Regions from separate parts of the Fundicoccus sp. Sow4_H7 genome, predicted to be linked through region 2. Evidence: predicted binding sites of a transcription regulator. Region 2 holds the regulator's gene; each other region holds the start of a gene.
What was found. The regulator LexA, encoded in region 2, represses DNA repair genes until DNA is damaged. The targets are predictions, from matches to a motif close to CNAACANNTGTTNG.

Region 1: ACTQ54_RS05225 (Y-family DNA polymerase) is a predicted target of LexA. The motif match lies at 8,331-8,344, and genes of this name have one in related genera.
Region 3: ACTQ54_RS10870 (ABC transporter substrate binding protein) is a predicted target of LexA. The motif match lies at 2,007-2,020, and genes of this name have one in related genera.

The regions. Positions count from the first base shown of each region.
Region 1 covers NZ_JBQKME010000004.1:685-11,750, reverse strand. The annotation lists gene ACTQ54_RS05245 (diacylglycerol/lipid kinase family protein) at 60-950, opposite strand; gene trhO (oxygen-dependent tRNA uridine(34) hydroxylase TrhO) at 1,178-2,149, shown strand; gene ACTQ54_RS05235 (transglycosylase domain-containing protein) at 2,185-6,591, shown strand; gene ACTQ54_RS05230 (hypothetical protein) at 6,650-7,000, opposite strand; gene ACTQ54_RS05225 (Y-family DNA polymerase) at 7,016-8,284, opposite strand; gene ACTQ54_RS05220 (hypothetical protein) at 8,574-9,056, opposite strand; gene ACTQ54_RS05215 (helix-turn-helix domain-containing protein) at 9,034-9,216, opposite strand; tRNA gene ACTQ54_RS05210 (tRNA-Gly) at 9,667-9,737, opposite strand; tRNA gene ACTQ54_RS05205 (tRNA-Asp) at 9,744-9,816, opposite strand; tRNA gene ACTQ54_RS05200 (tRNA-Met) at 9,827-9,899, opposite strand; tRNA gene ACTQ54_RS05195 (tRNA-Ser) at 9,921-10,010, opposite strand; tRNA gene ACTQ54_RS05190 (tRNA-Glu) at 10,039-10,110, opposite strand; tRNA gene ACTQ54_RS05185 (tRNA-Ser) at 10,127-10,215, opposite strand; tRNA gene ACTQ54_RS05180 (tRNA-Ile) at 10,245-10,318, opposite strand; tRNA gene ACTQ54_RS05175 (tRNA-Gly) at 10,331-10,401, opposite strand; tRNA gene ACTQ54_RS05170 (tRNA-Met) at 10,421-10,493, opposite strand; tRNA gene ACTQ54_RS05165 (tRNA-Ser) at 10,514-10,603, opposite strand; tRNA gene ACTQ54_RS05160 (tRNA-Ile) at 10,618-10,691, opposite strand; tRNA gene ACTQ54_RS05155 (tRNA-Met) at 10,712-10,785, opposite strand; tRNA gene ACTQ54_RS05150 (tRNA-Ala) at 10,800-10,872, opposite strand; tRNA gene ACTQ54_RS05145 (tRNA-Pro) at 10,889-10,962, opposite strand; tRNA gene ACTQ54_RS05140 (tRNA-Arg) at 10,974-11,047, opposite strand.
Region 2 covers NZ_JBQKME010000003.1:30,103-41,168, forward strand. The annotation lists gene ACTQ54_RS04250 (acyltransferase family protein) at 1-246, shown strand, start outside; gene rnz (ribonuclease Z) at 273-1,205, shown strand; gene ACTQ54_RS04260 (SDR family NAD(P)-dependent oxidoreductase) at 1,213-2,001, shown strand; gene ACTQ54_RS04265 (lipopolysaccharide assembly protein LapA domain-containing protein) at 2,023-2,478, shown strand; gene recJ (single-stranded-DNA-specific exonuclease RecJ) at 2,571-4,928, shown strand; gene ACTQ54_RS04275 (adenine phosphoribosyltransferase) at 4,925-5,437, shown strand; gene lexA (transcriptional repressor LexA) at 5,490-6,104, opposite strand; gene ACTQ54_RS04285 (DUF896 family protein) at 6,214-6,465, shown strand; gene ACTQ54_RS04290 (YneF family protein) at 6,544-6,753, shown strand; gene ACTQ54_RS04295 (ABC transporter ATP-binding protein) at 6,967-8,733, shown strand; gene ACTQ54_RS04300 (ABC transporter ATP-binding protein) at 8,720-10,510, shown strand; gene ACTQ54_RS04305 (lysophospholipid acyltransferase family protein) at 10,583-11,066, opposite strand, start outside.
Region 3 covers NZ_JBQKME010000013.1:47,583-58,648, forward strand. The annotation lists gene ACTQ54_RS10860 (ABC transporter ATP-binding protein) at 1-987, shown strand, start outside; gene ACTQ54_RS10865 (SanA/YdcF family protein) at 1,127-1,780, shown strand; gene ACTQ54_RS10870 (ABC transporter substrate binding protein) at 2,211-3,200, shown strand; gene ACTQ54_RS10875 (ABC transporter substrate-binding protein) at 3,213-4,178, shown strand; gene ACTQ54_RS10880 (ABC transporter permease) at 4,213-5,124, shown strand; gene ACTQ54_RS10885 (ABC transporter ATP-binding protein) at 5,126-5,923, shown strand; gene ACTQ54_RS10890 (zinc metallopeptidase) at 6,134-6,826, shown strand; gene ACTQ54_RS10895 (YcjF family protein) at 6,846-8,045, shown strand; gene ACTQ54_RS10900 (metal ABC transporter solute-binding protein, Zn/Mn family) at 8,830-9,753, shown strand; gene ACTQ54_RS10905 (metal ABC transporter ATP-binding protein) at 9,819-10,511, shown strand; gene ACTQ54_RS10910 (metal ABC transporter permease) at 10,472-11,066, shown strand, end outside.

The DNA of each region.
Region 1 (11,066 bases), on a different contig from region 2:
CTACATTATCTATTATAACATATTTTCAAAAAGAAATCAGATGAGGATTTTTCTGATATTTATTTAGGTTTTATGACGTTTAAAGCACGCGCTAACGTTTTTAATCGTATCGGTAAGGCGGGTCCTTCGTCGCCATCAACGTTGGTCAAAACTTCATCCAGGTCGTTGATAGCTTCTTTTTGAATTTCAATGTCAAAAGATGGACTAGAAGCGATATATAAATAGTCTGATTCTGATGTACGGTCGCCTCCCATCAAAACCGCCCGAATGACATCAAGAGGGGTATCACCTTTTACTGCAATGAGATGCAACAAACCATCGTCATAGCTTGCATTTGGCATCATGTTGCCAAAACTAGCAATAGATTCTGTTAAACCAATTAAAATCAAACTGGTTTGTAGATTTTTAGTTTCACCTTCAGCATTTGTAATTACTAAAGGTAAGCTTTGTTGTTGGAAAAAGGCAGAAAAACCATCTTTTAAATAGGCTAAGAAGCCTAACTGGTTTTTATCCTCCGAATCAGTATTCATAACTGATTCAGAAATTGAACCCATAGCGACCACATTGATAAACTTTTGATCATTTATTTGTGCAATATCACTTTGAATAATTTCAATATCCTTAAATTGTTGAATCGCCTCATCTGGGTTTTGCGAAAAACCTAACACCCGTCCATAATCATTGACCGTTCCAAGTGGTAAGAAACCAAAAACGGGTAAGTGTTCATTCTCAAACACACCGTTGATCGTCTCATTGACAGTTCCGTCCCCTCCTAAGCAAATGACCGTATCGAAATTGTTTTTGTTAGCCTCTGCCGCAAACCTAAAGGCGTCTCCTGCTTTTTCAGTTAAGAAAATCTCGACACGAGCTTGATACTTCTCTTCTAATAAATATCTCAATTGTTTCGCATAGTCTTCTGCTAAACCGCGCCCTGAACCAGGGTTTGCAATTAATAATATAGTTTCCAGTTCTATTCCCCCCTTTTCAATTTATTTTAACATACGACATTTGCTTGTGCGAATCTTTGTCATCAGATTGAAATAAGATACCCATCACGTTAATGGCTCTTTAAGTTTTTGTGAATTTTATCATCATATTGAGTTTTTTTTCATTAATTCGTATAATATGTATAGTTATAATGAAAGATAGTAGCTTGCAACTACAAGGAGGAAATATATTGGAAAAAGAATTTAGAGTTTTATTATTTTATAAATATCAACATATTAACGATGTTGAACGTTTTGTGAGTGAGCACTTAGCCTTTTGTAAATCAATCGGTTTAAAAGGACGTGTATTAGTTGGTTCAGAAGGAATTAACGGTACGGTTTCTGGAACCATTGAACAAACAGAAAAATATAAAGACTATATTCATAGCATAGAAGGTTTTGAAGATCTATGGTTTAAAGAAGACGAAGCTGACGATTATGCCCACAAAAAAATGTTTGTGCGCCACCGTGAAGAAATCGTTGCTTTAAATTTAGAAGATGATATCAACCCATTAGAACTGACAGGTAAATATTTAAAACCTGCTGAATTTAAAGAAGCATTATTAAGTGATGATACCATTGTTTTAGATACACGTAATGACTATGAATATGATTTAGGTCACTTCAAAGGGGCCATCCGTCCAGACATCCGTAATTTCCGTGAATTACCAGACTGGGTTCGTGAAAACAAAGAGAAATTTATGGATAAACGCGTGGTGGTATACTGTACAGGTGGGGTTCGTTGTGAAAAATTCTCTGGTTGGATGTTAAGAGAAGGCTTTTCGGATGTTGCCCAATTACATGGTGGTATTGATACTTATGGTAAAGATCCAGAAGTACTTGGGGATTTATGGGAAGGTAAAATGTATGTGTTTGATGAACGCATTGCTGTTGATATCAACCGTGTTAACCCGACTGTTATCGGTAAAGATTGGTACGACGGGACACCATGTGAACGTTATGTAAACTGTGCTAACCCTGAATGTAACGAACAAATTTTAGCTTCTGAAGAAAATGAAGCAAAATATGTTCGTGGTTGTTCAGCAAAATGTCGTTGTCACCCTCGTAACCGTTATGTTGCTGAAAATGGTCTATCCACTGCTGAATGGGAAAGTCGTTTAAACGCAATTGGCGAAACACTTAATGTATCAGAAACAGCATAAGATAGATTAAAACTATTTGGAAAGTAGGTGAATGAATGACAAAGGACAATCATAAAAACAATCCAGATACAAGAAAGCAAACATCTGATTCTAATTATTATGATGTCTCATTTGATTACCCAGGAAATACAAATCAAGAAGGTCATTCAGACCGGCTTGAATCGCCAAAAGAACCAGCGACCATTTCGACATCCTTTAAATGGGATAATTTTTACGATGAATTCAAAGAAAAGCAAGAACAAGAATATCAAGTAAGCCAAAAACAAAGTCAAGCTGTTGTAGGTGAAGACAAACATAGGCAAGAAAACAGTTCTAAGAAGGAAGATGTTAAACTTTCACAAAAAGTTAGCCGTTCACTCCCTCCTAGAGACACAGCGAATAAAATAAATATAAATCAATCTAAGAAAGACCTGGCAGCTGAAGAAAAGCTGACGAATCAAAACAGACAAAAAAATGAACAAAACCAAGCAAGCCGTCCATTACCGAAGATGACGCCAAAAACGTCTGTGATGTTAGATCGATCGATTCGGCATGCGCGTAAGTTATTCAATTCCTTAATTGAAGAGAATACAACCCCCACACATAATCCTTATAAAGACGATGTAGTGGATGATTACTTTAAACGTAAGGAAGATGAAGCGACTTATCTTCAAAACTTAAAAAATGAAGAACATAAACATCGCTTAGATGAGTTTATTAAGCAAAGCAGCTCTTTTAGCAATCAATATCAAAAGGATAAAGCTGAAACAGCTGATACTGAAAAAACAAAAGTAACTTCAACTGAACAAGCTGCAACGGTAGATCGTAAAGAAAAAGAAATTAGACATGACACTATAAAAGAACGATCAATAACAAGGTCTGGTCCTGCTGCAGATGAAGCGACTCAAGAGTTTGCAGCAGCTACAGAAGCGACTAAGCAAGTCAAACAGATAAAGCAGCTTCTAAAAGTGGATTCAACGGACTCGGTTGACAATTCAAGCAAAGAAGAACGATTTAGCCAACCAATGATTGAATCAGCTAAGGATTCAAAAAAGACAGAACAAGTCAGTTCACCGCCTAAAAATATAGAACAATCAAGTAAACGAAAAGCTGACCTCCCTTCACCAGAAGATATAGCCTTTGAAAGAGAGCGACGTCGTAAAGCTCGGATTGCCCAATTGGAAAACTTACATTCCGAAGAAGATATTAAACGGACCTATCAGTCTAATTTCCGTAAAGAAGCCTTATCTAATGAAAAACAAAGCGCTGCAAAGCAAAAACAGGTGGATCAACCCCTTATTCTGAACGAGGATGATCTTGAAACCACTAAGGTTATTCCAGCCATTTCACATGAAGCTGAAACAGCTAATGATGACAAGCATGCGACTACCAAAATTATTTCGCGAAAAGCCCTGACACGTAAAGGGAAGTTAACGGACAATACCGTTTATCTTGATACGTCAGAATTAAAAGAAGCCATGCTAGCTTCAACAAAAAATATTTCAAAAAAAATAAATAATTCTGCTGAAGAAGCTATCATTGATTCTGAACCTGCTTTACGATCTGAAAGCGTAAAAGCTCTCCCCTCACCTAATCGATTTAAATTTTGGCCGTTTAAACGACGTGTCACGCATAGTGATGATGTCATGGTCACACAAGCAAAGGCGATTGTAACGGAAAAATCATCTGATAACATTGTCGATATTAGTTCGAAAGATGCACAGATTAGTGATACCACTGCAACAGTTACACCACTTATTGTCGAAGTGCCACAAACTGGTGAGCCTGTAAGTGCTCAAGATGTTGTTGTAGCATCTGCTAAAAATGAAGACTTAAGCTTTAATGGAAGTTCAATCATTAATGCAACAGACCAAGATCAAACGATATTATCTGCTAAAGAAAAAGAAAAATTAAAGAAAAAAGAAGAGAAAAAAGAGCGTTACTCCCTATCCCATTTAGATGGTAAAGAAAAGGCGATATTTAGTTTCAATGTTTTCTTTAATGTTTTAAGACGACTTGCATTTTATTTAGTTTTACTCCTATTATTTGCAGGTGCGGGGGCTGTAGGGGCTGCTGCGGGATATTTTGCTTATCTAGTATCAAATACAACACCTCCTACAGAAACTGAAATGGCAGAAGATCTCCACCGCTTAGAGCAACAAAGTGTGCTCTATTATGGTAATGGCGAACCTATTGCAAGCATTCGTTCAGATGTGGTAAGAACAGCGGTTGAATTAGAGGATATTTCTCCCTATATTATCGATGGTTTAATTGCGACAGAAGATGAACATTTCTATGAGCATCCTGGTATTATGCCAAAAGCCATTATTCGTGCTGCCTTACAAGAAGTACTGGCTCCTGGAACAGGAACTGGTGGGTCTACGCTTACCCAGCAATTAGTTAAGCAACAAATGCTGAGTCACGATGTTACTTTTTTTAGAAAAGCGAATGAGATATTGCTGTCCTTAAGGTTAGAAAATTATTTTGATAAAGACGAAATTTTAGCTGCCTATCTCAATGTTTCACCATTTGGACGTAATAATAATGGCGATAATGTTGCCGGTATCGACAAAGCTTCTGAAGGTATTTTCGGCATTAACCCAGATGAAGTGAATTTACCGCAAGCGGCATTCTTAATTGGTTTACCCCAAGACCCTTATAATTACACCCCATATGATCAATATGGAACGATTCGAGATAATTTACAGGCTGGAATTGACCGAATGCATGAAGTACTATTCCGTATGTACCGTGATCAAAAAATTTCAAAAGCACAATACGAAGAAGCCATGGCTTATGACATCACAAAGGATTTCTTACCGACTGAACCACGTGAGGAAGAACGTCAAACCTATCTTTACCAAGCCATTATGAATGGTGCTATTGAACAATTAATGCGTTTAAATGTACAAGACGATAGCGCTATTTGGAACGACGTTAATGCTGATGTTGATCGTTATAATGAATATTATTTAGAAGCTGAGGAACAGTTGCGTACCGGTGGATATCGCGTATATTCTACCATTGATCGCGAAATTTATGATCAGCTACAAATCTCAGCTCAAGAATATATTAATGATGTCGCTGTAAGTTATGACGGTGTTTATGAAGATCCTGAAACTGGCGAACAAACCTATTATATTGAAGATATACAAAATGGACTTGTTGTTATTGATAATAAAACGGGTCGTGTCCTTGGGTTTGTTGCTGGTACAGACTATGAAAATAATCAAATTGACCATGCCTTTGGTATGCATCGTTCTCCTGGTTCAACAATCAAACCGTTAGCAGTATACGGACCAGCCATTCAACATAATATCATTACCCCTGCATCTGTGATTCCAGATACGGCTTACGAAGTAACCTATCCAGATGGAAGTATATGGACACCAACCAATTATGGTTCTGTTGTAAGTGGCGAAACGATGACAGCTCGCACTGCACTTTACCGCTCAGATAATATTCCGGCGGTTCGTATTTACGAAGAATTACTAAATCGTGGCATTCCAATCATTGATTACTTAAATCGTATGGGCTTTGATACCGTTGACTCTTATACTGAGACAGATACACAGAACCTTTCATTCTCATTAGGTGGGGTATCAAATGGTCCGACTGTATTTGAAGAAACAAGAGCCTTTACAACCTTTGCCAATAATGGACAGTATATTGATGGTTACTACATTGAACGAATTGAAGATTCATATGGCAATATCGTCTATCAACATGATAACGAACCGATTGAAGTCTTTAGTGAAGATACGAACTACCTAATCGTTGACATGCTTCGTGATACAAATGTTGAAGGAACTGGTCGAACAGCTGGTTCAGAAATGGCTATGGGCGGCGATTGGATTGCTAAATCAGGTATTAGTGAATACTCAAAAGATGTCTGGTATATAGCTTCTACACCTGCCATTACCATTGGTTCTTGGATTGGCTATGACAGCCGTTATTACGAATACACCATTGATGTTAATGATGGCTATGACCGTGAAAGTGTCAGAAGTCAACGTTACTGGGCTCGTGTTGTCAATGATTTATATGCGCTACGCCCTGAAATTTTTGGGGTGGATCAAAGCTTCCAACAACCGGCATCTGTTCAAGAGCAAACCATATTAAGCCGAACAGGTACCTTACCTGGTAATATAACCGTTGGTGGGGTTTCACTTAATATTTCGCAACCCGTCACCACTGAGCTATTCAAAACATCATCCCCTGCGCCTAACCTAGAGTATAACTTTATGATAGGTGGAAATGACGAAACACATGCCAACTTCTGGAATAGCTATATTGCAGAAGAACGTGAACGTCAAAGACAGGAATCCATCCAACGTCAACAACAAAATAGTAGTAGTAGCAATGAAAATGGTGAAAGTTCTTCTAGTGATGAAACATCCTCTAACTCAGAAGATGAAACAAGCCCAGATGAATCACAAACCGAAGAAACTCCACCTCAGTAATTTGCAATTAGAAAATGAATCAAGCAGTCTTCCGATAATTGGGAGGCTGCTTGATTTTTTATTGTTTCCAAAAAGGCATTGAATCAATGAACTCGACACAACGAATGGCATCAAAAGGAATGCCTTTCTTTTCAATCAGTACGAGTCCCTTACTAAAGCCTAAAACACGCCCTTTTCGCTCGATATACTCTTGGTTACTATCAAGTTGATTCAAGGCTAGCCAAACTCGGTAACGGCTCTTATAGGCCCGTTTTAAGGTTGCCTCTATCTCATCTGGCTCCTGTTGAATAGGTGCTTGATAGCTTTCGCGATAAACACTACTCTCACTTTCTAAAACCGCCCGATGGTCTGATAAAATCATTCCTTGCCATTTCATCATGCCACGATCGTGGTATTCTTCATATTTCATTTTGTTCTATCCTTTCTAAGCATGATGCCCACCAATCAATTTTGAACGTTCAATCGCTGTCGATCCTCTTTGTAAACTATTAGCATAAATTAAACTTTCATAGCCATAATTGTCGCGAATTGAATCAATAATCAAATCTAGTTGCTCACGATTTTCAATCTCATGCGGATCTTCAAACAAATTTAACTGCATCCCCTGCTTAGGACTCAATTTTCCAACCGCTACACCTATCACCCGTACAGGGCCTCCTTGATAATACTTTCGAAACAATTGAATAAATAAATTCTTCAATACCCGTCGTTGGTCGGTCTCATGAATTTTTAATTGATGTGAAAAATTTTGAAATAAGGCTTCTTCACCATGACTAACGGATAAACTAATTTGCCCGGTTACTTGTTGTTGCTTGCGCAAGCGGGTCGATAATTGATCCACCATCTCCAACAAAACAATTTCCACTTCACGTTGCAGATGGTAATTACGTGGCAACACTTGATTGAGCGAGAGCGAATTGCTTTTAGGCTGATACTTATTTTGAAGTTGACTTAAATCAACCCCATTAGCATGGTAATAGAGTTCTTCACCAATCACACCAAAATATTTTTTAAGTTTCTCAATACTTGTATGTGCAAGATCATAAATCGAATAAATACCTATATGGTTGAGGCGCTTTTCCATTTTTGAACCGATGCCCCAAAAATCACTCAATTTATCGATTTTCCAAACCGTTTCAGCCACATTTTCATAAGACCAATAGGCAATATAAGGCGACGTATATTTTGCATCATTGTCTAGAGCTAACTTAGCCAGTAACATATTATCACCAATACCAACACTGGTTGGTATGCGATAAGTTTTCCAAATCTCATTTTGTATTTTTCCTGCAATTTGATAATTGCTCCCAAACAAAGTATGGCTATAACTGACATCTAAGAAGCTTTCATCAATACTATAGGTATGAATATCTGTTTCGGCTACATAACGCTTAAAAATAGCATTAATTTGACGATTACGTTTAATATATAAGCCCATCTGGGGTGGTACAATTTCAATGTTATGGTAATGCGGAAACTGAAAGCGACGACTCCCAGTTTTAATCCCATACTTGGCTTTAACTGCAGGTGAAGCAGCAAGCACAAGTCCACCTTGAGAATTGCCACGCGACATGACAACCAGCTCTTTTGTCATCGGATGATAACCGCGTTCTGCACATTCGACACTTGCAAAAAACGACTTGCTGTCAATACATAGGATGGATTGTCTTGGAAATTGTGTATAATCTAACACAATGCTCCCCTTCTTTCATTTAAATTAATCCCCTAACAAAAATATACGAACATATGTTCGATTTGTCAAGAGTTAAGTTCAAACATTTGAACTTAAACGCAAAAAAATCTCTTAGCTTGCTTATTTATTACAAGCTAAGAGATTTAAAATGATTAAATAACACCATCTATAATCTATAAAATTGCATTTTAGTATTAATTTCAAAACTCGGAATCTAACTCGCTAACCTTGATTGGCAAAAACAGTTTAAATGGTTGATACAGGTCATGAACACTTTCAAATCGTTGAATCATATTAATCTCCGACTGATCTGCATCTTGTTTAGCAATTTATAAAAAAAGCGGGCATAATCCGACTGGAGCACAGTTTCCATTTCTAATAAATTTCCTGTGTAATCAAATGAAGCCATTAACATATCAGCAACATCTACTGTAAAGAAATAAGGTAAATTAACGGTGATGATTCGATCGATGCCAATAATAACATTAAATTTAGTAGAATTAGGCAAGCACTCAGAAAATATAACATAAGCTGGGCTTTGAATATTTGGATCAAGTAATGCTAAAAATGGATTCGCATGTTGTGTTATTTTTAAACAGTAAACATCTACGGCTAAATCTACCTGGAAAACTAATCCACTTACTTTAAAAGCTTTGATTTTATTAATTGTAAAATTAGATACGATATCACCGTTGATATTTTTTAGAGGCCGACGAATTAATTTAGGAATATCCATCAGTTTTAACTGACTAGGATCTAGATTGTAATTCACTCGGTGTAATCTTATAGTATTGTTTGAATGCACGTGTAAAGGCAGATGGCGTAGAAAAGTTAAGTTCAGAAACAATAAAGCTAATATTCCAATCTGTATTTTGAATTAAGGCAACTGCTTTATTTAAACGACGGCTTAACAAATAATCACTGAAACGAATTCCGGTGACAGCTGTAAATAAGCGATGAAAATAGAATTTGGAATAATTAAAAAATTAAGCACCATCATCAAGTGTTAAAACTTCTTCAATAGTCAACGCTTAAAGGCGTGATTTCATGACCCATTGGTATTAATGATGTAAGTTTAGCCTTTTATTTGATTATTAAAGGTTTTAGAAAAAGTAATATGATCAATACTGAGTATTAAGGATATTTGTTGCAAATTAAAAATGGCCCACTATTCGACTAAATGCAGTTGAATAGTGGGCTGCTTTGTGGCAACTTATGTATACGTTGATGTGATGAAACGAGTTTAACTCTTTTGCCTCGTTTACACGACGAGTATCAAAAATAGTCCTTATCACTTTAACTATTAATCAAAATAAGATCAAAACAAAAAATCGTAACAACTCTGTTTATAGAAGTTCTTACGATTTTAAATGATACATATAAGCGGGTGACGAGAATCGAACTCGCGACAACAGCTTGGAAGGCTGTAGTTTTACCACTAAACTACACCCGCATAAAACGGTCCCGACGGGATTTGAACCCGCGATCTCCTGCGTGACAGGCAGGCATGTTAACCCCTACACCACGGAACCATTAGTAAAATTGCGGGGGTAGGATTCGAACCTACGACCTTCGGGTTATGAGCCCGACGAGATGCCAGCTTCTCCACCCCGCGATAATAAAATATTGAGTTAAAAGGAGGATGTGGGATTCGAACCCACGCACGCTTTTACACGCCTGACGGTTTTCAAGACCGTTCCCTTCAGCCGGGCTTGGGTAATCCTCCATGAAAATATATAAAAACATTCAATTAATGACCCGTACGGGACTCGAACCCGTGTTACCGCCGTGAAAGGGCGGTGTCTTAACCGCTTGACCAACGGGCCAGTAAAACAAAACCAACGGAGAAGGAGGGATTTGAACCCTCGCGCCGGCAAAACCGACCTACACCCTTAGCAGGGGCGCCTCTTCAGCCTCTTGAGTACTTCCCCAAAATAATCCAAAGTAAATATCATGTTAATGGGCCTAAGTGGACTCGAACCACCGACCTCACCCTTATCAGGGGTGCGCTCTAACCAGCTGAGCTATAGGCCCTTATTCTTATAAAGCGGGTGACGAGAATCGAACTCGCGACAACAGCTTGGAAGGCTGTAGTTTTACCACTAAACTACACCCGCAGAAAGAATGACAGGCAAATTGCGGGGGTAGGATTCGAACCTACGACCTTCGGGTTATGAGCCCGACGAGATGCCAGCTTCTCCACCCCGCGGTAATAATATATTGTGTTAAAGGAGGATGTGGGATTCGAACCCACGCACGCTTTTACACGCCTGACGGTTTTCAAGACCGTTCCCTTCAGCCGGGCTTGGGTAATCCTCCATGTTAATTAAATATGGACCTTGTAGGACTCGAACCTACGACCGGACGGTTATGAGCCGTCTGCTCTAACCAGCTGAGCTAAAGGTCCGGCCTAAGATATTTAAAGAATAGCGGCGAAGGGGATCGAACCCATGACCTCCCGGGTATGAACCGGACGCTCTAGCCAGCTGAGCTACACCGCCAAAAAACAAAAAAATGGAGAATAGCGGGATCGAACCGCTGACCTCCTGCGTGCAAAGCAGGCGCTCTCCCAGCTGAGCTAATCCCCCATTAAAATCAATAAAATCGGGAAGACAGGATTCGAACCTGCGACCCCTTGGTCCCAAACCAAGTGCTCTACCAAGCTGAGCTACTTCCCGTTAATATCCAATGCACCCGGCAGGACTCGAACCTGCAACCGCTTGATTCGTAGTCAAGTATTCTATCCAATTGAACTACGGGTGCTATTTTTTGTAAAACTCAT
Region 2 (11,066 bases):
ATTAATGCTATTGGACCAGATCATTCAATCTATTTCTTAACGAGTAATGCTGATAGGGCGTGGGTAAGTGACGCTAATAGTCAACTTGAAGCCTCAACACGTCGATTTGGCAATGTGAACATCATCGATTGGGCAAGTTATGCAAATGATCATCCAGAATGGTTAAGAGATTATGCTCATCCTACTGTTGAAGGGTCTCAGGAAATGGCAATTTTAATTGCAAAGAATTTATATCGTACAAGATAATACTCAATTAGAAAGAGGAGGTTTCGATGCAGTTATTTTTTCTTGGAACAGGAGCAGGCGTACCCGCCAAAACGAGAAATGTAAGCTCACTTGTTTTAAAATTATTAGATGAATTAAATGAAATGTGGTTGTTTGACTGTGGAGAAGCTACCCAGCATCAAATATTAAGAACATCTTTAAAACCTCGGAAAATCACCCGGATATTTATTACGCATATGCATGGAGATCATATTTTTGGATTGCCAGGATTTTTAAGTAGTCGGTCTTTCCAAGGCGGGGATACGCCAGTAACTTTATATGGCCCAAAAGGATTGAAATTTTATATTGAGGCTTGTTTGAATTACTCTAGGACGCGTTTAACTTATCCGATTGAAATTGTTGAATTAGATCCTTATGGTGGTGAGATTCAGTTGCCTAACAAATGGAAAGTCACTTATTTACCACTCAATCATGGTGTTTTAAGTTTTGGCTATCGCATAGAGGAACCGGATAAAAAAGGTGAACTTTTAGTAGATAAATTAGCTGAATATAATATTCCTAATGGGCCTCTTTTTGGAAAATTAAAAAGAGGAGAAATTGTTGAACTAGAAGATGGAACGATTTTAAACGGTAAAGATTTTGTGGGAGAAGATTCCAAAGGACGAATTGTTACTATTTTAGGAGATTCACGTCCTTGTGATAATTTAACTATTCTTGCCAAAGATGCCGATGCCCTAGTGCATGAATGTACCTATCAGGCTGATGAGACAAGTATGGCTCACAGTCATTTTCATTCAACCAGTGCACAAGCGGCAACAGTTGCTAAAAATGCTAAGGCAAAAAATCTGTATTTAACACATATTAGTGCCCGCTATCTTGGTCCTGATGCAAAGGCTTTAGAAGATGAAGCAAAATCAATTTTTCCACATAGCCATTTAGTCTATGACTTGAATGAGTTTAGCATTGACTATCGAAAGTAGGCATACGATGATAAAAACAATTTTGATTACGGGAGCATCAAGTGGCATTGGTCGCCAAGTCGCCACTCAAGCAGCCCAACAAGGACATCAACTCATTTTAGTGGCTAGAAGATTAGAAAAATTAACAGAGCTGGCTGAGTATTTATTTGATGAATACCATACTGCCTCATTAGTGGTAAAATGTGATTTAACGGATCATGAGCAAATTGAAAGAATGGTAACAAAAGCCATTCAACGCTTTAAACGGATTGATGTCCTTATTAATTGTGCAGGATTTGGAAGTTTTAAAAGTTATAAAAAATATAGCTATGAAGACTATCAACAAATGTTCGAAACGAATACGTTAGCAACCATGTATGTCAGCCAATTAATAGCGAATCACATGGAAAAAATGAAAAATGGACACATTATTATCGTAGCGAGTGTTGCAGGTAAAATTGCTACGTCTTCTTCGACATTGTATTCAGCTACTAAATTTGCTTTAATTGGTTTTGCTAATGCTTTGCGATTAGAATTGTCTAAAAGTAATGTTGCTGTTACGACGATTAATTTTGGTCCAGTAAAGACAGAATTTTTTGAACATGACAGTGATTCAAAAAAATATTATAATAGGATCAAATGGATTGCTTTAGATGTGGAAGATGCAGCCAGAACGATTGTGAATCAATTTAGTGATAAACATTTCATTCAAAGAGAAATAAATTTACCTAGCTATTTTGGATATTTATCGAATTTATATCAATTATTTCCAAAAATAGGTGACTTTCTCGCTAGTCATCTTGCTAATTTCAAATAATTACGAAAGGAAGCACTTGTGATGAGACAACAGTGGAAATTAATTTTAACGATTATACTTATTATTTTTATCGTAATTTTCGCATTGCAAAATACAGCAACAGTTGAAGTAGATTTCTTTTTTGGGACTGTTGAAGCACCTATGGTTTTAGTAATGCTTTTAAGTGTGCTCTTAGGTGTAATTATCGGCTTATTAGCATCGGTAGCAGCGATAAAAAGTAATCATAAGTCTAATAAAGATTTACAAAAACAAGTTAAGCAACAAAAAGAACGTTATCACTTAGATATCTCTGAGAAAGATAAAGAGTTATCAAGTTTACGTTCGACCATACGTGATTTAGAACAAAGTCATAAAAATGCACTGGTATATGATGAAATTCCAGCAGAAACAGAAGAGGCAGATTTTTCTAACACAGAAACTATTGAAGCTGAATCAACAACGACTGACAATATGACAGAAGCAACAGAAATAGAGTAAGCAGAATCGTCAAATTCAAATACTGATATGTCAGAAAGCTAAGTTAGTTGTCAGTAAGGATTTATTTTTATGTATTGGAGTTTTGAAATTAAATGAATTTAGCAAAGTATATGTGGCAATTTGAGGATAGACCTCAGTTGACACAAGAACAACTGAATAAATTTAGCCAGGCGGGATTAAATCTTACTCCCGCTTTTTTACGTTTATGTTTACAGAGAGGTTTAAATAGCCCAGAAGCTATCAAAAATGCTATTAATCAAAATCCGACCATTTATCATGATCCTTTTTTGCTTTATCAAATGGATGTAGCTGTTGATCGGATTGAACGAGCCATTGCAGACCAAGAATTAATAACTATCTATGGTGACTATGATGCTGATGGGATAACGAGTACCCTTATTCTATTTGAATCACTAGAAGCAATTGGGGCGAATGTGAACTATTATTTACCTAATCGCTTGGTAGATGGGTATGGTCCAAACCTTGAGCGCTATGAACAATTGATCCAAGAAGGAACTCAGTTAATTTTAACTTGTGATAATGGTGTTTCTGGCCATGAAGCTCTTGCTTATGCTATGGATGCAGGTGTGGATGTCATTGTTACCGACCATCATCAATTCCAAGAAAAACTTCCGGTTGCTTATGCAATTATTCACCCACAACATCCCCAAGGTGATTATCCCTTTTCTGAACTAAGTGGGGCAGGGGTTGCTCTTAAGTTAGTTTCCGCATTAATTGATGAAATACCAGCAGAAGCCCTTGAGTTAGCAGCTATTGGAACTGTAGCAGACTTGGTTTCGCTTACAGATGAAAATCGCACCATTGTAATTAATGGCCTTAACAGATTGCGAGAAACGCAAAGAGAAGGTCTAAGAAAGTTATTTGAACAGCAAAAAGTTGATATATCTAATTTACAAGTGGACGATATAGGTTTTTTAATTGGACCAAGGCTCAATGCGGTAGGACGTTTAGGCGACCCTACGCCAGGATTAGAATTATTAAGAAGTTTTGATCCAATTGAAGCGAGTCAATATGTTGATTTTATTAATCAAAAAAATGATGAAAGAAAAAAAATTGTAAATAATATTGCGGTTGAAGTTGAAAGTCGTATTAGCCAATATGATAAGATACCAGATATTATCATTGAATCAGATGCTAATTGGCCAGCAGGTGTATTAGGAATTGTTGCTAGTCGCATTGTTGAACGTTATCATAGGCCGGCAATCATATTTCAAAAGATTGAAGCAGATAAAGTTTACAAAGGCAGCGGACGTAGTATAGAAGCAATTGATTTATTTGACACTTTAAGCCAAGTTTCAAACCAAATTAAATATTTTGGTGGTCATAGCCAAGCCGCTGGTTTGACGGTTGATTTTGAGCAATGGGAGAATTTTACTACCACACTCCTTGCTGTTGTTGAAAGTAAGAGTGCGACCATTAGCTATACACCAAGCTTAACAATTAATTTAAGCTTAGGTTTATCCGATGTTAGCAACCAATTTATTGAAGAAGTTGATTTATTAGGACCATTTGGTATCGACAATCCTAAACCTATTTTTGCTTTTGAAAATGTAACTATTGATCAATTGAGATGGATTGGTACGGAGCAACAACATTTGAAGTTACTCTTAGCAGAAAATCAAGCAAGTAAAGATCCTTCCGTATTAAATGCTATAGGATTTAATTGTAAAGCCGATTATCAGTATCTACAATTATCCAATCAAATATCAATCGTAGGCAAATTAGCAATTAATGAGTGGCAGCAGACCAGAACACCACAATTGATGATAAAAGATATTGGAATGAATGGTAGTCAGTGGGTTGATAAAAGGGGAAGCCAAATCCCAACTGATTTTTTTAACTATCAGCACACACTTTATGTATTTGAACATCAACCAATATTTGATGTTTATCGAGAAAAAATATCAAAGACTTCCTATGCAATAAGGTATAGTGATCTTAAGCAAATAAGTACTTTAATAAATAACAATGAAATAAAATATTTAGCAATCGTTGAGCCACCAAAAAAGATTGAATTATTAGAAGAACTTTTACTCATCCAGTTTTGGGAGACAGTTTATTTAGGTTCCTATACTAAAGAATCGAAATATTTATTAGGTTTACCAACACGAGATGAAACAGCGATTGTTTACCGTTGGATACAAAAAAATAAAGCTATTGATGCAAAAAATGTAGTTAGAGTACTAAATAATGAAACGCAAATACCGTTAACAAAAATTAAATTAATTCTTAAGCTGTTTTTTCAAGCAAGCTTTGTTACAATGAATGGTGGTCGTTTATTATTTAACGAAAATATTAAGCAGAAAGTAGATTTAGCTAATTTACCAGCCATGCATGAATTCCGTGAATCCATGAAAGTTGAAGAATTACTAAATTTCCAATCGCTTAACCAAGTCAAAAAGACATTAGAAAAGGAAGAACAAAGATGAATTTAAAAGATTATATTGCACGTGTTGACAATTACCCTCAAGAAGGAATTATCTTTAGAGATATTACCCCATTAATGGCAGATGGAGAAGCTTTTGCAGAAGCTACAAATCAAATTGTTGAATTTGCAAAAGATTTGGAAGTTGATGTCATAGTAGGACCTGAAGCCCGTGGTTTCATTGTTGGTTGCCCAGTGGCATATGAATTAAATATTGGTTTTATTCCAGTACGTAAAAAAGGAAAATTACCTCGAGAAGTTATTGAAGTCGATTACTCTTTGGAGTATGGGAAAAATACATTAACGATTCATGCAGATTCAATTAAACCAGGTCAACGTGTGTTAATTATTGATGATTTATTAGCTACAGGTGGAACTATCAAAGCTTCAATTGATTTAGTTGAAAAATTAGGCGGAGTTGTTGTAGGTTGTGCGTTTTTAATTGAATTAATGGACTTAAAAGGTCGCGAATTGATTAAAGATTACAACATCAAAACCTTAATGGAGTTTTAATGCAAAAAAAATCGAATGTGAATTGATTCTCACATTCGATTGCTTTGTGTTCTTAAAATTTTCTGTACAGACTTACGACACGTCCGAGGATAGAAACATTAGATAAAATAATATCTTCCATCGAATCGTTTTCTGGACGTAAAACAAAGTAATCTTTACGCTTATAAAAAGTCTTACAAGTAGCTTCATCTTCATCTGTTAATGCGATGACGATATCGCCATTGTTGGCTGAGGATTGTCTGCGTACAGTAATGTAATCACCGTCCATGATACCGATATTAATCATACTTTCTCCATCGATTTCAAGCATAAATAATTCACTTGGATCATATGGCAAATCATGAGGAATGGGGAAGTAATCTGTTGCTTCTTCAACTGCTAAAATGGGTGAACCAGCAGCAACTCGACCTAGTAACGGAATTTGATTGTTATTAAGACCTAGTAAGTCAAGAGCAATTGGTGTTAATTCAATTGTACGTGTTTTTGATGCATCTCGTTGAATATAACCTGCTTTTTCCAAACGAGACAAGTGTCCATGTACCGTTGAAGTTGAAGATAAACCAATCATACTTCCAAGCTCTCGAACAGTTGGTGGATATCCATTTGATGCAATTGAGTCTGCAATGACTTGTAAAATATTCTTTTGTTTAGTAGATAGGTTACTCAATGGAATCAACTCTTTCACTTATATTAAGTTAATTGTATCAAACCTTTATTAAAAACACAAACAAATGTTCGTGCTTTGTAAATATTTTTTAGGAAAAGAGGTGTTTTACTTGATTGATCAAAAATTAATTGAGCGTATTAATGAATTAGCTAAAAAGAAAAAAACAGTAGGCCTTAGTCCCGAAGAACTGAGTGAACAAAATGATTTACGTGAAAAATACTTAAAAGCATTTAGATCAGGTATGAGGAATCATGTTGAAGGGATAAAAATAGTTGATCCTAGAGGCAATGATTTAACTTCAAATAAAGTTAAACAAATTCAAAAAGAAAAGAAATTACATAATCGTCATTTAGAAGATTAGAACGATAAAAGTTAACTAGTCAAAGTTAAAATTTTTTAGTAGAATAACAATACATATGGATGAAAGCGAGGGATAGGTATGCCATTTTGGGGATGGATTTTAATTATAGTTGCACTTATCGTTGGTTTTGTAGCTGGTTTCTTTGTATCTAGACGTTATATGATGAATTATTTTAAAGAAAACCCACCAATTGATGAGCGCATGATAACACAAATGATGACACAAATGGGTCAAAAGCCATCAAAGAAACGAGTTCAACAAATTATGAACTCAATGAAACAGCGTTAATATAAGGTTTATAGGCTATCTAACATTTGCCTGTTAGGTAGTCTTTTTTGTTGTTTTATACCTTAAGGGGCGAAAAAGGTTTGATAATTTCATAATTATCGAACTAATAATAATAAATTAATATATTTTAATGATTTGTTAATCAAAGCTTTGGTTTATATTATAAAAACATGGTAAACTATAAAATAGAGTTTTTTACGAAAGGGTGCAGAGATGGATATTTTTAAACGTTTAAGCTGGTTTTTTAAGCAAGAAAGGAAGGCTTATATTATTGGATCAAGCTTATTACTCTTAGTGAGTATATTGGCAGCTATTGTTCCAATGATTATTGGTACCATTATTGATGGTCTTACTGACCGTACATTAACTGGTCAACAATTATTTTATTGGGTATTGGTATTATTAGCCATTGCAATCGCTCAATATGTAATGCGCTATTTTTGGCGAACTTCTATTTTTGGAACATCAGCAAAATTAGAAAAGATATTAAGACAACAATTATTTATTCATTTTACAAAGATGGATGCTGTTTTTTTCCAAGAAAATCGTACAGGTGACTTAATGGCGCACGCAACGAATGACTTGACTTCAATTCGACTTGTTGCAGGAAGTGGGATTTTGACCTTAGTTGACTCCTTGTCACAAGGGCTGATAACGCTACTAATGATGTTTGTGGTCATTGATTGGCGTTTGAGTTTGGTTGCTGTTTTGCCTTTACCACTGTTAGTTGTATTGGTACGTTTCAATGGCTCACGCATCCATGTTCATTTTAGAAAAGCACAAGAAGCTTTTTCTTCCATGAATGACAAAGTACAAGAAAGTATTGGTGGTATGAAGGTTATTAAAACCTTTGGAGAAGAAGAAAAAGATATTGACGATTTTAAGAAAATGACAAAAAATGTCGTTGATAAAAATCAATCAGTTCACTTTTATGATGCTATTTTCCGTCCTGCTATCCAAATGATAATGGGTTTATCTACTGTTATCGGAGTGTTTTATGGCGGTCTGTTAGTTGTTCAAGGTGAAATAACTTTAGGTTTGCTAGTAGCCTTTTTAAACTATGTTGCTAGAATGCAATGGCCGATGGTAGCAATTGGACGTTTGTTCAATATTTTAGAAAGAGGATCTGCGTCCTATAAACGTGTTGAAGATTTATTACGCTATAAGAGTAACATTGTTGAATTTCCAGATGCAATCACTGAACCTATTGATGGAGATATTGAATTTAATGTGACTAAATTTAAATACCCTAATAGTGATCAAGTAATTTTAAGTAATGTTCATTTTACTTTGAAGCAAGGGGAAACACTTGGGATTGTTGGGAAAACAGGTTCAGGCAAAACATCAATCTTCAAATTATTAATGCGTGATTATGATAAATATGATGGGAAAATTACTTTTAACGATCATTCGATTAAAGACTATACCTTAGATAGTTTGTTGACAAATATCGGTTACGTTCCGCAAGATAATTTTCTGTTTTCAACAACTGTTCGAGAAAATATCCGTTTTGGTGTACCTGAAGCATCGCAAGATAGAGTAGAAGAAATTGCTAAAGTAACAAGTGTTCACGAAGATATCATTGGCTTCTCAGAAGGCTATGATACGCTTGTAGGTGAACGTGGTGTAGCTCTTTCAGGTGGACAAAAACAAAGGATTTCAATGGCACGTGCCATGATTACAGACCCTTCGCTATTAATTCTAGATGACTCATTATCAGCCATTGATGCGAAAACCGAAGAAGCTATTTTGAGCTCGATTAAAGCAACACGTGCGAATAAAACGACCATTATTTCAGCACATCGAATTTCATCTGTTATGCATGCTGATAATATTATTGTTTTAGAAGATGGTAAAATTGCTGAACAAGGTAACCATCAAACCTTAATTGAAAATGATGGCTGGTATAAACAAATGTATGAAAAACAACAACTAGCATTAGAATTAGGCGAGGGGGGATTTGAACATGTCACAGACTAATGAGAATCAACAGTCTGCTTGGGCAAGAAAAATGCCAATAAGTGAACAAATCGCTGTAATTAGAAGGATGTTTAAATATGCATCACCGTTTAAATGGCGCTTCTTTATAGCAATCATTTTTAGTATTGTCATGACAGCAATTGGTGTGCTTATGCCACGTGTGGTTCAATTTTATATGGATAATTATTTAGAGCCTATGACAGCCACAGTTCGTACGTCTGTTATATTTGCAATTGTATATTTATTGTTGATTTTATCTCAAGGAATAAGTTATTATTTTTCAACTTATATTTTTGGGATGGCCTCAGAAAAAACCGTTGAATTGCTCCGTAATTCTTTATTTACTAAATTAAATAACTTAGGCATGCGTTTCTTTGACCAGACACCATCTGGTTCAATTGTTTCTCGTGTGACAAATGATACTGAAACAATTAAAGATTTCTGGAATGTATTTTACGCTTTGTTTGAAGGCATTGTTACTTTAATTTCTGTTTTTATAGGTATGTATTTGCTGAATCGACGTATGGCTTTACTGTTTTTAATTTTTGTCCCTTTAATGGCCGTTATGATTTGGTTTTATCAGTCTTATAGTTCAAGAGTTTATCGGACCATGCGTGAAAGTTTAAGTCGATTGAATACGCGACTTAATGAATCCATTTTGGGTATGTCAATTATTCAAGATTTTAGACAAGAAAAACGTTTAATCAAAGAATTTGAAAATGAAAATGAGGAACAGTATCGTGGTAGAGTGGCCATGGTTCGCATGAATGCCTTACTCTTGATGCCTGTTATAAACTTACTCGAAGGTATTTCATTGGCATTAGTATTTTGGGTGTTAGGGAATCAATTTTTTGATGGATTCCTTGAAATTGGTGTTATTTATGCCTTTACTCAATACAGTACTAGTTTCTTTAGACCGATGGGGATGATGATGGATAGTCTGAGTCTATTGCAAGATGGGGTTGTTTCAAGTTCACGTATTCTTAGAATTATAGATCATAAAGAAAGTGTACCGGAACAAATTGTTGATCCAAATGCAAAAATTTCAGATGCAAAAGTTGAATTTAAAGATGTATCTTTCTCTTATGATAACGAAAATTATGTGCTGAAAAACATTAGTTTTACAGTAAACCCTGGAGAAACTGTTGCCTTAGTTGGACACACTGGTAGTGGTAAGAGTTCAATTATAAATGTCTTAATGCGGTTCTATGAATTTCAAGAGGGTGAAATTCTATTTGATGGACATGATATTCGCAGCTTCTCATATGAAGACTTAAGAAGTGAAATAGGATTAGTATTACAAGATTCTTTCTTATTCCATGGGGATGTTTCACGCAATATACGTTTATTAGACCAATCAATTTCGGATGCAACTGTACGGAATGCAGCACGCTTTGTACATGCTGATACATTTATCGAAGCCGATCCAGCAAACTATAGTAAACGCGTTATTGAACGTGGAGCGAGTTATTCTACAGGTCAAAAACAATTGATTTCTTTTGCTCGAACAATGGCTAGAAATCCAAAATTATTGATTCTAGACGAAGCCACAGCGAATATTGATACTGAAACAGAAGAATATATCCAAAGTGGCTTAAATCGGATGCGTGAAAATCGTACGACAATTGCTATTGCTCACCGCCTAAGTACCATAAAAGATGCCAATCAAATTATTGTACTGGATAAAGGTCGGATTTTAGAGCAAGGAACGCATGATGAATTAATCGAAAAACAAGGTACCTACTATCAAATGTATCGTTTACAAACAATGGAATAAAATAACAAAATACCTTTCAACTCTATTTGCAGTTGAAAGGTATTTAGGATTAAATAGCTAAAGGAACTTTTATTATTTTTCTTTTTTCGTAGGGACATGATAGACATAATTGGGATCAAGCTGTTTATCTAACTCAGCAAATCGTTGCCCAATCAATTGATCAATTTCAGTTAGTTCATCTTTTGTATATTTTTTATTAGGATTGTAGGCTATAGGATCTCCAATAGCCATTTTTGCTTTTTTCCGGCTAATAAATTGCCAAAAACCTACTGGAGGTTGGATAGCAATAGGAATGATATCTTGCTTACTAAGGCGTTGGATAAAGGCCGTCCCACTTTTAACTTCAGTACTATAACGTGAACCAGTAGCAAAGATACCTAAATGTCGTTTGTTTTCATTTAGTTCGTTGACGGCATGTCGGATCGTATTGGATGAAGGTTTAGCCCGATTAATCGGAAAAACATTTGCCTTAGTTAAGACATAATTTAAAAATTTATTTTCAAATAATGTATGTTTGGCCATAAAGCTTACATCATGTGGAGCTGCAATAAAAGCT
Region 3 (11,066 bases), on a different contig from region 2:
CGTTTAATCGGGAACTTAGGTTATGTAGCGGTTGTCATCAGTGGAGCCTATATGGCGATTATGGGACGGATTTCGGTCGGCGATATCCAAGCTTTTACGCAATACGTTGGTCGCTTTACCCAGCCAATTACTCAAATGGCTCAAACTGTGACCCTCATGCAGTCGATGGCAGCGGCGGGGGAACGTGTTTATGAATTTCTGGACGAAGCAGAAGAAGATCAACATTCAGGACAAACATTGGATGTTGATAAAGTCGAAGGAAATGTTGCCTTTGACCAAGTGAAATTTGGTTATAATCCTAACCAAGCAGTTATCCATCAATTTAGTGCTGAAATTAAACCCGGACAAAAAGTTGCCTTAGTTGGACCTACGGGAGCTGGGAAATCAACTGTCGTTAAACTATTAATGCGTTTTTACGATGTGAATAGTGGAAAAATCATGATTGATCATGTTGACAGCAGTCATTACAGTCGTGTGTCTTATCAACAAGCTATGGCGATGGTTTTACAAGATACTTGGCTCTTTAATGGTAGCCTCATGGAAAATATCCGTTATGGTCGCTTGGATGCAACCGATGAAGAAGTGATTGAAGCGGCTAAAGCGGCTCGCGTTCACCACTATATTACTTCGCTAGCAGGTGGTTATGATTTTGAACTAAACGAGGAAGCCTCCAATATTTCACAAGGACAAAAGCAATTGTTAACGATCGCACGTGCCATTTTAGCAAACCGTCCCATTCTTATTTTGGATGAAGCGACCAGCTCGGTGGATACACGGACTGAAATTCTCATCCAAGAAGCGATGGACCGCCTGATGGAAGGACGCACGAGCTTTATTATTGCCCACCGTTTATCAACCATCCGCAATGCTGATTTAATTTTATATATGGAACACGGCGATATTGTTGAACAAGGCAACCACCAAAGCCTAATGGATATGAATGGCCGCTATGCCGACCTATATAATAGCCAATTCGTTACCCAATAACCCTCCTAATAAATATCTCTGCTTTTAATTATTTTTAATAAAATTTGTTTTAACTTAATTTGTTTACCGATTATAGCCTTGTTATAATGGTTGATGTTGTATGTCTAATCAGAGATATTTATTCATAGGAGCGTTGAGAATGTATCGGATATTACAAATAATTTGGCGATTTTTAATCGGTATCATTAAACTAATCCTATTTGGCTTGGTTGTGTGTATTTCGCTCATTACGGTCATTAATTTTTTTGTGATTGGATCGACTTACGGCGATTTTTATACAGTTTCTGACTTAGCTACAACGGAAATGATGGTGGATGAAGTTCCGATTTTAGTTTTAGGAGCAGGCATTATTGATAATTCAAAACCATCTGGGATTCTAGCTAATCGTTTAGATATGGCGATTGAACTCCATCAATTAGCACCTAATAAAACAATTGTCGTTAGCGGTGACCATACGGATCAATATTATAATGAAGTTGCAGTAATGCAAGATTATTTAATTGAACATGGCGTCGATGAAAAGAAGATTCTTTTAGACCCGAAGGGTTATTCGACTTATGAGAGTATTGAGCAGTTACCACAAATAATGGATACAGAGCGTGTGATTATTTGTACACAAGGTTACCATTTATCCAGAGCCTTAATGATTGCTAAGGGATCGGGCTTAGAAGCTGTGGGCGTCCCGTGTGAAGAAGTGGGATCCGGACGCTTTAAACGTGAAGTCCGAGAAATATTTGCTCGCGTGAAAGATGTTATGGTCGTCTACTTTGGATATGAGCAACCTTTTATATAGACAAAAGCCTATTGCAAAGGTGTTTATGAAGATTTTTCTAATACTTCAAATTAAATTCTCATTTTAGCTTGACATATGTTAATTTGTTGAATAGAATAGACTCATCAAATAAAATAATTCTTAAAAGAGGGAACCGAAATGTGTACAATTGGTAAATTACAAGTTAAACGATACTTTTACAGCTATTTTAGATAGTGTTTGTGTCTTATTCCTAGATACAAACACCAAAACGAAAGTTTGTATCTATGAAGAGCTGTGTAATTAACCATGCCTGCATAGATGATAAAAATCTAATGCAGGATTTGTAAAAGTTACGCATATTTTGAAGCTTCTTTGCGTATATACAAGACCGATTTAGATTTTTATCTAAGTCGGTCTTTTTGTTTGATAAAGATAAAAATAATAACAAGCAAAAATAGGAGGAAGAAAAATGAAAGATATAGAACGATATTTGAAGAAGATTAAAGTGGCTTTACATGTTTTGCCTTTGTTAGCAGCATCAGTGCTGACTGCAGCTCCTGTTGTTAATGCTCAAGAAAAAGAAGCAATTTCCGTTGGGATTTTGCAGTATGTTGAACATGATTCCCTAGATGCTAACCGTGAAGGCTTTATCGCTGGATTGGAAGAAGAAGGATATGTTGAAGGTGAAAATTTAACCATTAATTATTTAAATGGTGCAGGAGATAACTCAAATTTACAATCAATGAGTGAGAACTTATTAAGTTCCAATGATTTTGTCTTTGGGATTGCGACACCAGCAGCCCAGTCGCTGGTCAATGGGGCTTCTGACACACCGATTTATTTCTCATCGGTAACCGACCCGATTGAAGCCGGCTTGGTTGATAGTTTAGATGAAAAAGAACAAAATGTAACCGGGACAATTGATGCAGCTCCAATTGCCGAACAAATCGAATTATTGCTAAAAACAAAAGATGATATTCAACGCGTAGGAATTTTATACAATTCCGGTGAAGCGAACTCAGTAAGTGAAGCCAACCGTGCCGAAGAAGTTATGATGGAAAAAGGGATTGAAGTCAGCCATCATACAGTAACTTCTACCAATGATATTAATCAAGTGATGAGTGCTTTAGTCGATGAAGTGGATGCTATTTTCTTAGTGACGGATAATACCATTGCAAGTGCCATGGCCTTAGTGGGTGATTTAGCAAAAGAAGCTCAATTAGCACTAGTAGGTGGTTCTAAAGAAATGATCTTAGAAAATGGTTTAGCCACTTATGGTTTGGATTACTTTGAATTAGGTAAACAAACAGCCAAAATGTTAGTGCGTCAAATCGATGAAGGACTTGATGCCAGTGCGATTCCTGTTGAATCAGCTGAAAACTTAGAATTAGTTGTCAATGAAGAAGTGGCTGAAATATTAGGTATTGAACCAAGCAGCCTTCAATTAGATACAGAATAGGAGAATTAATTTATGAAAAAATTAACAAATCGATTTAGTCTGATTATTGCATTGGTCTTATCACTGAGCTTATCTATTTTAAGTCCTCTAACAGCTCTGGCTCAAGACGAAGATACGGAACCTATCCGAATTGGCGTTTTGCAATTTGTAGAACACGAGGCCTTAGACGCTGTTCTGAAAGGATTTGAAGAGACATTGAATGCTTCTGACTTTGCTGATCGCATTGAGTGGGATATCCAAAATGGAAATGGCGATCAGGCAAATTTACAATCCATTAGTGAAAAGTTAGCTCGCGATAATGATATTTTGTTTGCGATTGCAACACCTGCTGCTCAGTCGCTAGCTGTTATTGAAACGGAAAAACCATTATTTATTGCAGCTGTAACCGATCCGGTTGAAGCAGGTTTAGTCGAATCATTAGACAAACCGAATACAAATGTGACGGGTACAAGTGATATGGCCCCTATTGCAGAACAAGTTGATTTCTTGATTCGTAATTTTCCTGATGTAGAAAATGTTGGTTTGATATATAATTCTAGTGAAGTCAATTCTGTCGTATTAGTTGAACTTGCAATTGAAGAGTTAGAAGCTCACGGTTTAACGACACACGCAGGAACGGTAACGAGTTCAAATGATATTGCACAAGTTATGAATTCATTAATTCCAGAAGTTGAAGCGATGTTTATGGTAACGGACAATACCATTGATAGCTCAATTGCTTTAGTGGGTGACATGGCTAAAGAAGCAGGCATTCCAACCATTGGTTCATCGGACTCAGTAGTAATGACAAATGGTTTAGCTACTTTATCCAACTCCTATGAAGATTACGGCATCCAAACGGCTAATATGGTTATCCGCATGCTAGAAGATGACTTAAATCCAGCAGAGATGCCTGTAGAATTAGCAGATAATCATCAAGTCATTGTAAACCCAGACTTTGCTGAGGCCTTAGGTATTGATCCAGAATCGATTAAATAATCCGATATAATAAAAAGAAAGAGGTATTTTCAAGATGTTAGACATTATCATTTCAAGTTTAGCCCAAGGTGTGGTCTGGGCTATTATGGCAATAGGGGTTTTTATTACATATCGCTTACTAAATATCGCTGATATGTCAGCTGAAGCTGTCTTCCCACTAGGAGGAGCAGTGAGTGCGATTATGATTACAAACGGAGCGAATCCTCTCGTTGCCACAGCCTTTGCAATCGTAGCTGGGGGGCTAGCTGGAATGGTAGCGGGCTTAATCCATACTAAAATGAAAATACCTCCTTTATTAACTGGGATTTTAGTTTTAACAGGCTTGTATACGGTCAATATGCATGTGATGGGTAGACCTAACATTGCCCTTATTGGTGCTAATACTATTTTTAAAGGCATGACCGATTATTTAGCGCTTGGAAGAAATATTCCCGTAATTATTATCGCATTAATCATTGTAGCGTTGATTATTTTAATCTTAAATGCTTTTTTGCATACAGAAATTGGTTTAGCCCTTCGTTCAACGGGTGATAACGAACAAATGAGTCAGGCGAATGGGATTAATACGGATCGTATGAAAATCTTAGGTTATATGATTGGAAATGGATTGATTGCATTGGCTGGATCTTTAGTTGCTCAAAAAGACGGTTTTGCTGATATTGGGATGGGAACAGGAACAATTGTTATCGGAATGTCCTCCTTAATTATTGCAGAGGTCATTATCCCTAATCAGCCATTGGGTATTCGTTTAAGTACGATTGTAATGGGAAGTTTTATTTATCGTATTATCATCGATTTAATTTTAAATCAAAAATACTTCAAAGTAGAACCTTACGATATTAAATTATTCTCTGCTGTTTTACTGGGTTTGGTTTTATTTCTACCAGAGATGAAAAAACAATTTGCTAAACGACGTCGCAATGGCCAACTGACAGGAGGTAAATAAGATGCAATTACAATTAAAAAATATCCATAAAACCTTCGAAGCAGGTACGGTGAATGAAAACCATGTTCTAAAAGGCATCGACTTAAGTCTAGAGGCAGGAGATGTTGTCACTTTAATTGGTGGAAATGGAGCCGGAAAATCTACCTTATTAAATACCATTTCCGGTGGACTTCAACCAGACGTTGGATCTGTTGAAATTAATGGGATTGATGTGACCAGTTGGTCAAATGACAAAAGAGCTGGCTTAGTCTCATATGTTTTCCAAGACCCTAAAATGGGGACAGCCTCTCGTTTGACCATTAAAGAAAACATGGCGATTGCTAATCGACGCGGTCACAAACGGTCATTGCGTTGGGGCGTGCAAAAAAATGATTTACCTATGATGCAAGCACAATTAGCCCGTTTAGGTTTAGGTTTAGAAAACCGTTTGACAATGGAAGTTGCCTACTTATCAGGTGGGCAACGGCAAGCATTAACCTTGTTGATGGCTACCTTATTACGTCCAGAATTGCTACTGTTAGATGAACACACCGCTGCATTAGACCCTAAAACCAGTGAAATGGTACTTGAGTTGACAGAGAAAATCATTACGGAAGAAAATTTAACCGCCTTAATGATTACCCACAATATGCAAGATGCCATTCGCTATGGGAATCGACTGATTATGTTACACCAAGGTAAAATTATTTTAGACGTCAAAGGCGAAGAGAAAAAGAATCTAACCGTCGTTGAATTAATCGAAATGTTCAAACAACAAAGTGGTTCAGAAATCACTTCGGATGCTATGTTGTTGGCATAGATATTTATTTTAAAATAGTAGTGAAGAAGTCATGCAGTTGGCGTCTTTACTACTGTTTTTTTTTGATTAAATATTTCCGTCTTAAGTCGGTTGTCACAAACAAAGTTTTAGGGAATAATTAATCTATCGTATTTTTTTGCTTAAAAATTAGCAATATATTGGAAAAAATTGTTATAATACGATTAGTTACAATTTATAGGAGGTCAATGTATGTACCCAATGTATGGATATTATGATTCAACCATATTTTTAGTTCTTATTGGTTCTGCCATTGTTATGTTTGCTCAGTATAAAGTTCAATCAACCTTTAACCGTTATAATCAGTTAGATTCTCGAAGTGGTATGACTGGGAAAGAGGTTGCGCGTCGTATTTTAGATACTGCTGGCTTACATGATGTGGTTGTTGAACAAGTTGCAGGCAATTTAACCGATCATTATGATCCGCGTAATAAAATTTTACGTTTATCACAAGCCACTTATAATGTTAGCTCAATTGCAGCCATTGCTGTGGCAGCCCATGAAACCGGCCATGCAATTCAAGACAAAGAAGGTTATGCCTTTTTAAGATTTAGATCCTTAATTGCGCCCGTTGTACAAATCGGATCATCATTAGCTGTTCCAATGATGTTGCTGGGATTATTATTGAATATTTTTTCCTTGGTTAATCTAGGAATTTTTGCATTTGGATTGGTATTAATTTTCCAAATCATTACCTTACCAGTTGAATTTAATGCAAGTAGTCGTGCGATTGCTATTATTGATAATCAGCAAATCATTACAGATGAAGAAAAACCAGCCGCTAAAAAAGTATTAAATGCAGCCGCATTTACTTATATTGCAGCGACCTTGAACTCAGCTCTAACGTTACTTCGCTTTATTTTAATGTCCCGTCGTCGAAACTAAATTGAAGGAGTGGCCATTAATGAAATTTTGGCACAAAAATAAGAAGAATTTCGTCACTAAGCAACGTGCAGATGATTTAATCGCAAAAACCGAGACGGTTGTTAGCGAAATGTCACCCATTAACATCTTAGTAGCAGGGAAAACCGGCAGTGGTAAAAGTACCCTAATAAATGCCTTGTTCCGTGAAAATATCGCTGAAACAGGCGTTGGCATGCCTATTACCCAAACCGTTCAAAAGCTCACAAAAGAAGGAATTCCTTTAACCTTATACGATACGAAAGGTCTTGAATTACAAGAAGAATCGCAACAGGCAGTCATCAAAGATTTATCAGAATTGATTTCACGACAAAAAAATCTTGGCGAAAAAGAAGCGATTCATGTTGTTTATTACTGTTTAAATGCTAATATGGCACGAATTGAACAGTATGAGCTGGATTTAATCAAAGCTTTAGGCCAACAATTACCCGTTATTTTAGTGTTAACACAAACCTTAGGTGAAGAAAATAAAACATTTGAAATTTACATTAATCAATTAGCTCAAGCAATTCCAGTCAAAGCTGTTATCGCCGTATTAGCGAAAGATTTTACACTACAAGGCAATCAAAGCATTAAAGCCTTTGGCTTGCAAGAGTTAATTGATAAAACAATTGAATTGATACCTAGTCAGCAATATCAGGCTTTTATCAATGCCCAACAAATAGATATTCAACGAAAAGTTGACCATGCTAAACGTTGGGCGAAAACATACGTTAAAACTGCCTTCGGGGTAGGCTTTTCGCCAATCCCTATTTCGGATGCGGCTTTGTTAGTTCCCATGCAAATTACGATGATGGCACACATCACCGCAATTTTTGGTTTATCCTTAGATAAAGCCCAAATTATTAGTGTTTTAGCAGGTATCGGTGGGACAGGCACGACTACGATGCTAGGAAAATATTTAGTAAGTTCAGCCTTTAAATTAATTCCAGGTATCGGAACAGTCTCAGGTGGTTTGATCAGTGGGACCACAGCCGCCATGTTAACCATCGCACTTGCTTATAGCTACGTTGAAGTTTTACAAAGAATATTAATCGCTGAAATGGAAGGCAAAGATTTACGTCTCAAGGAAATTCAATCCATGATGAATATGAATCTAAAAAATCAATTGGAAATACTCCAACAAGCCTTACCAGAAAATACCCCTCAACAAATCAAAAAATGGCTCGATCAATTCAAATAAATATCACTGAATCAATAAAACCCGTCTTAAACGCTAATTAACAACGTTTGGACGGGTTTATGTATTCTCCTAGATTGGATTTAAACATTGAGTAAATGAATGTTGTTTTGATAGATGGGCAGTGGCTAGATAACTAGAAAAATAAATGGGAAATCATTAAACGCGTTATAGGTAAATGCAAAAGGTATGATGCGTCCGTCAAACATGCACCGTCAGCCAGTAAATTTAATGAAAAAGAATTAAGTCCAAGAAATTGTGTAATTTAATCGAATTTTTATACGCATGAAGTAGCCAACTGTTTCATCAATGAATACCAAAAGTGTCCCTCGTTTTTCTGACGAGTACCCAAAGTGTCCCTCGTTTTTTCGACGAGTACCCAAAGTGTGCCTCGTTTTTTCGACGAGTACCCAAAGTGTGCCTCGTCTTCTCAACGAGTACCCAAAGTGTCCCTCGTTATCGACGAGTTTAAAACATTAGCCTCGTTCCCCCAAAAAGTATTCGTTATAATTGTTTGTTGTAACTTAAAAGTGAATTATTTTCAGTTGACATTAAGATCAGTGACCTGTGGCCATTAAACCAGGACCTACACTATTATTGTTACACAAATTTGTAGACTTCCTATGAGAAAGGACACTAAAAATATTTTCTACAAAGCTATCTCGTAACTTCCAATAATGTCTAATTTCGTTTCGTGAAAATAAGTGAAGTTTTTTCTTGACAATGAGAAATGGGGTCTGTAGTATGTAAATAGTAACCATTACTATTGTTGAAAGAAGGGAAATTAATGAAAAATAAAGTAGCACGCAGCTTACTGTCAGTTTTTCTTGTATTAGGCATTCTGTTCACAACAACAAGCCGTATAAAAGCTCAAGATAAATTAGAAGTGAAGACAACTTTTTATCCGGTTTATTTTTTAGCCCAGCAAATAGCAGGCGATTTAGCCAATGTAAGTATGTTACTGGATGCCAATCAAGATCCGCATAATTATGAAATTAGCGCGAGTGATGTAGCCGATGTGCAAAAAGCAGATTTATTTATTTATCAGGATGATGAAATGGAATTTTTCGTTCAGGATTTACTTGGGGTGGTTAATCCCGAAACAACCTATGTGCTAGAAGCAACAGCCGACTTAAGTCTATTGGCAGGTGCAGCTGAAGATGAAGACGACCACGATCACGACCACGACCACAGTCACGCCTATGATCCGCATACTTGGTTGGATCCATCGTTCTATGCGCAACAAGCTGAAAATGTCTTGAATGCTTTTGTTAGTTTAGATGAAGCGAATGCGGAAGTTTATCAACAAAACTATCAAGCGCTTATTGATGAACTGAATGCTTTAAATGAAGAATATAAAGCAGCTTTAGAAAATCGTAGTGATCGTCGCTTTGTGGTCCAACATGCAGCCTTTGGATATATTGCCCATGCTTATGATTTAGAACAAGTTTCCATTGCTGGTCTATCAACTAGTCAAGAACCCAGTGCGAAAGAAATCGCAACGATGCAAGATTTTGTTATTAAAAATAATGTAGAGATCATTTATGTTGATCCCTCAAGTAATAGTGCGATTGCAGAAACCGTTGCGCAAGCAAATAATGCCGAACTTCGTCCTTTACGTACCTTAGAAAGTGTATCCTCAGATGAGCTAGCACAAGGTGTTGATTACTTTGATGTCATGAGGGATAATTTGATTGAATTATCACGTTAAATCCCGTATAGTTTAAATGATTTAACTGGCTATCACTTAAGAAAAAACAGTAGAAGGTGAAAGAAATCGCAATTATTGAGGTTAAAGACTTGTCATTTTATTATGAACAAGAAAAAGTATTAAATAATATCAGTTTTAGTATCAATACAGGCGAGTTTGTTATTTTAACAGGTGAAAACGGAGCAGCCAAATCTACGCTGATAAAAAATATTATTGGCTTATTAAAGCCGGCCACGGGAGAAGTAAAGATTGCTAAAGAAAATCACTTAGGTGAACCTTTGTCTATCGGCTATGTTCAGCAAAATGTATCATCATTTAATGCAGGCTTCCCAAGTACAGTCCAAACCTTTGTTGAATCAGGACGTTATAGTAAAAATCGTTGGTTTAAAAAATTAGATGCGGAAGACCATGAACATGTGGAGCGTGCTTTAGCTTCTGTTGGGATGCAGGATATTCGTCATAAAAAAATTGGTGATTTATCAGGGGGACAAAAACAACGGATTAGTTTAGCCAGAGTTTTTGCGCTTGACCCCGACTTGTTTGTTCTGGATGAACCAACGACAGGAATGGATGTTAGTTCTCGTGTTAACTTTTATAAACTATTGAAACATAGTGTCAAACATCATGGAAAAACCATCTTAATGGTGACACATGCCGATAAAGAAATTGAAGGTTATTACGATCGTGAAATTCGATTGATTCGAGAGGAGGGGTCGCCATGGAGATGTTTCAGTATGACTTCATCCAGCGCGCGTTAATCGCGGGGGTAGCAATATCTTTTATTATGCCGGTCATTGGTTTGCTGCTTATATTAAGACGCCAATCGCTATTAGCCGATACTCTTTCGCACATTTCTTTAGCAGGAGTAGCGCTAGGAGTATTGCTAGGAGTCAATCCGACGATAACAACTCTTATTGTTGTCGTTATTGCTTCTATCATTATTGAGTATTTACGCGTTGCCTACCGCAATTATTCGGAAATTTCAGTTGCGATGATGATGGCAACAGGCATGGCCGTAGCCCTTGTTTTAGTAAGCCTAAATACAGATTCCAGTAATTTTAGGATTGATCAGTATTTATTTGGTTCGATTATTTTGATTCAAACACAAGAAGTATGGATGTTAGCCATTTTAGCTATTCTCATTATCGTTTTATACATCGTATTTAGAAAACCACTTTATATCTTGAGCTTTGATGAAGCGACCGCCCATACTAGCGGCTTACCTGTTCGCTTGATGTCAGTTGTGTTTTCGATCATTACCGGTGTTGCGATTTCCATTATCATGCCAATCATTGGTGCGTTACTCATTTCAG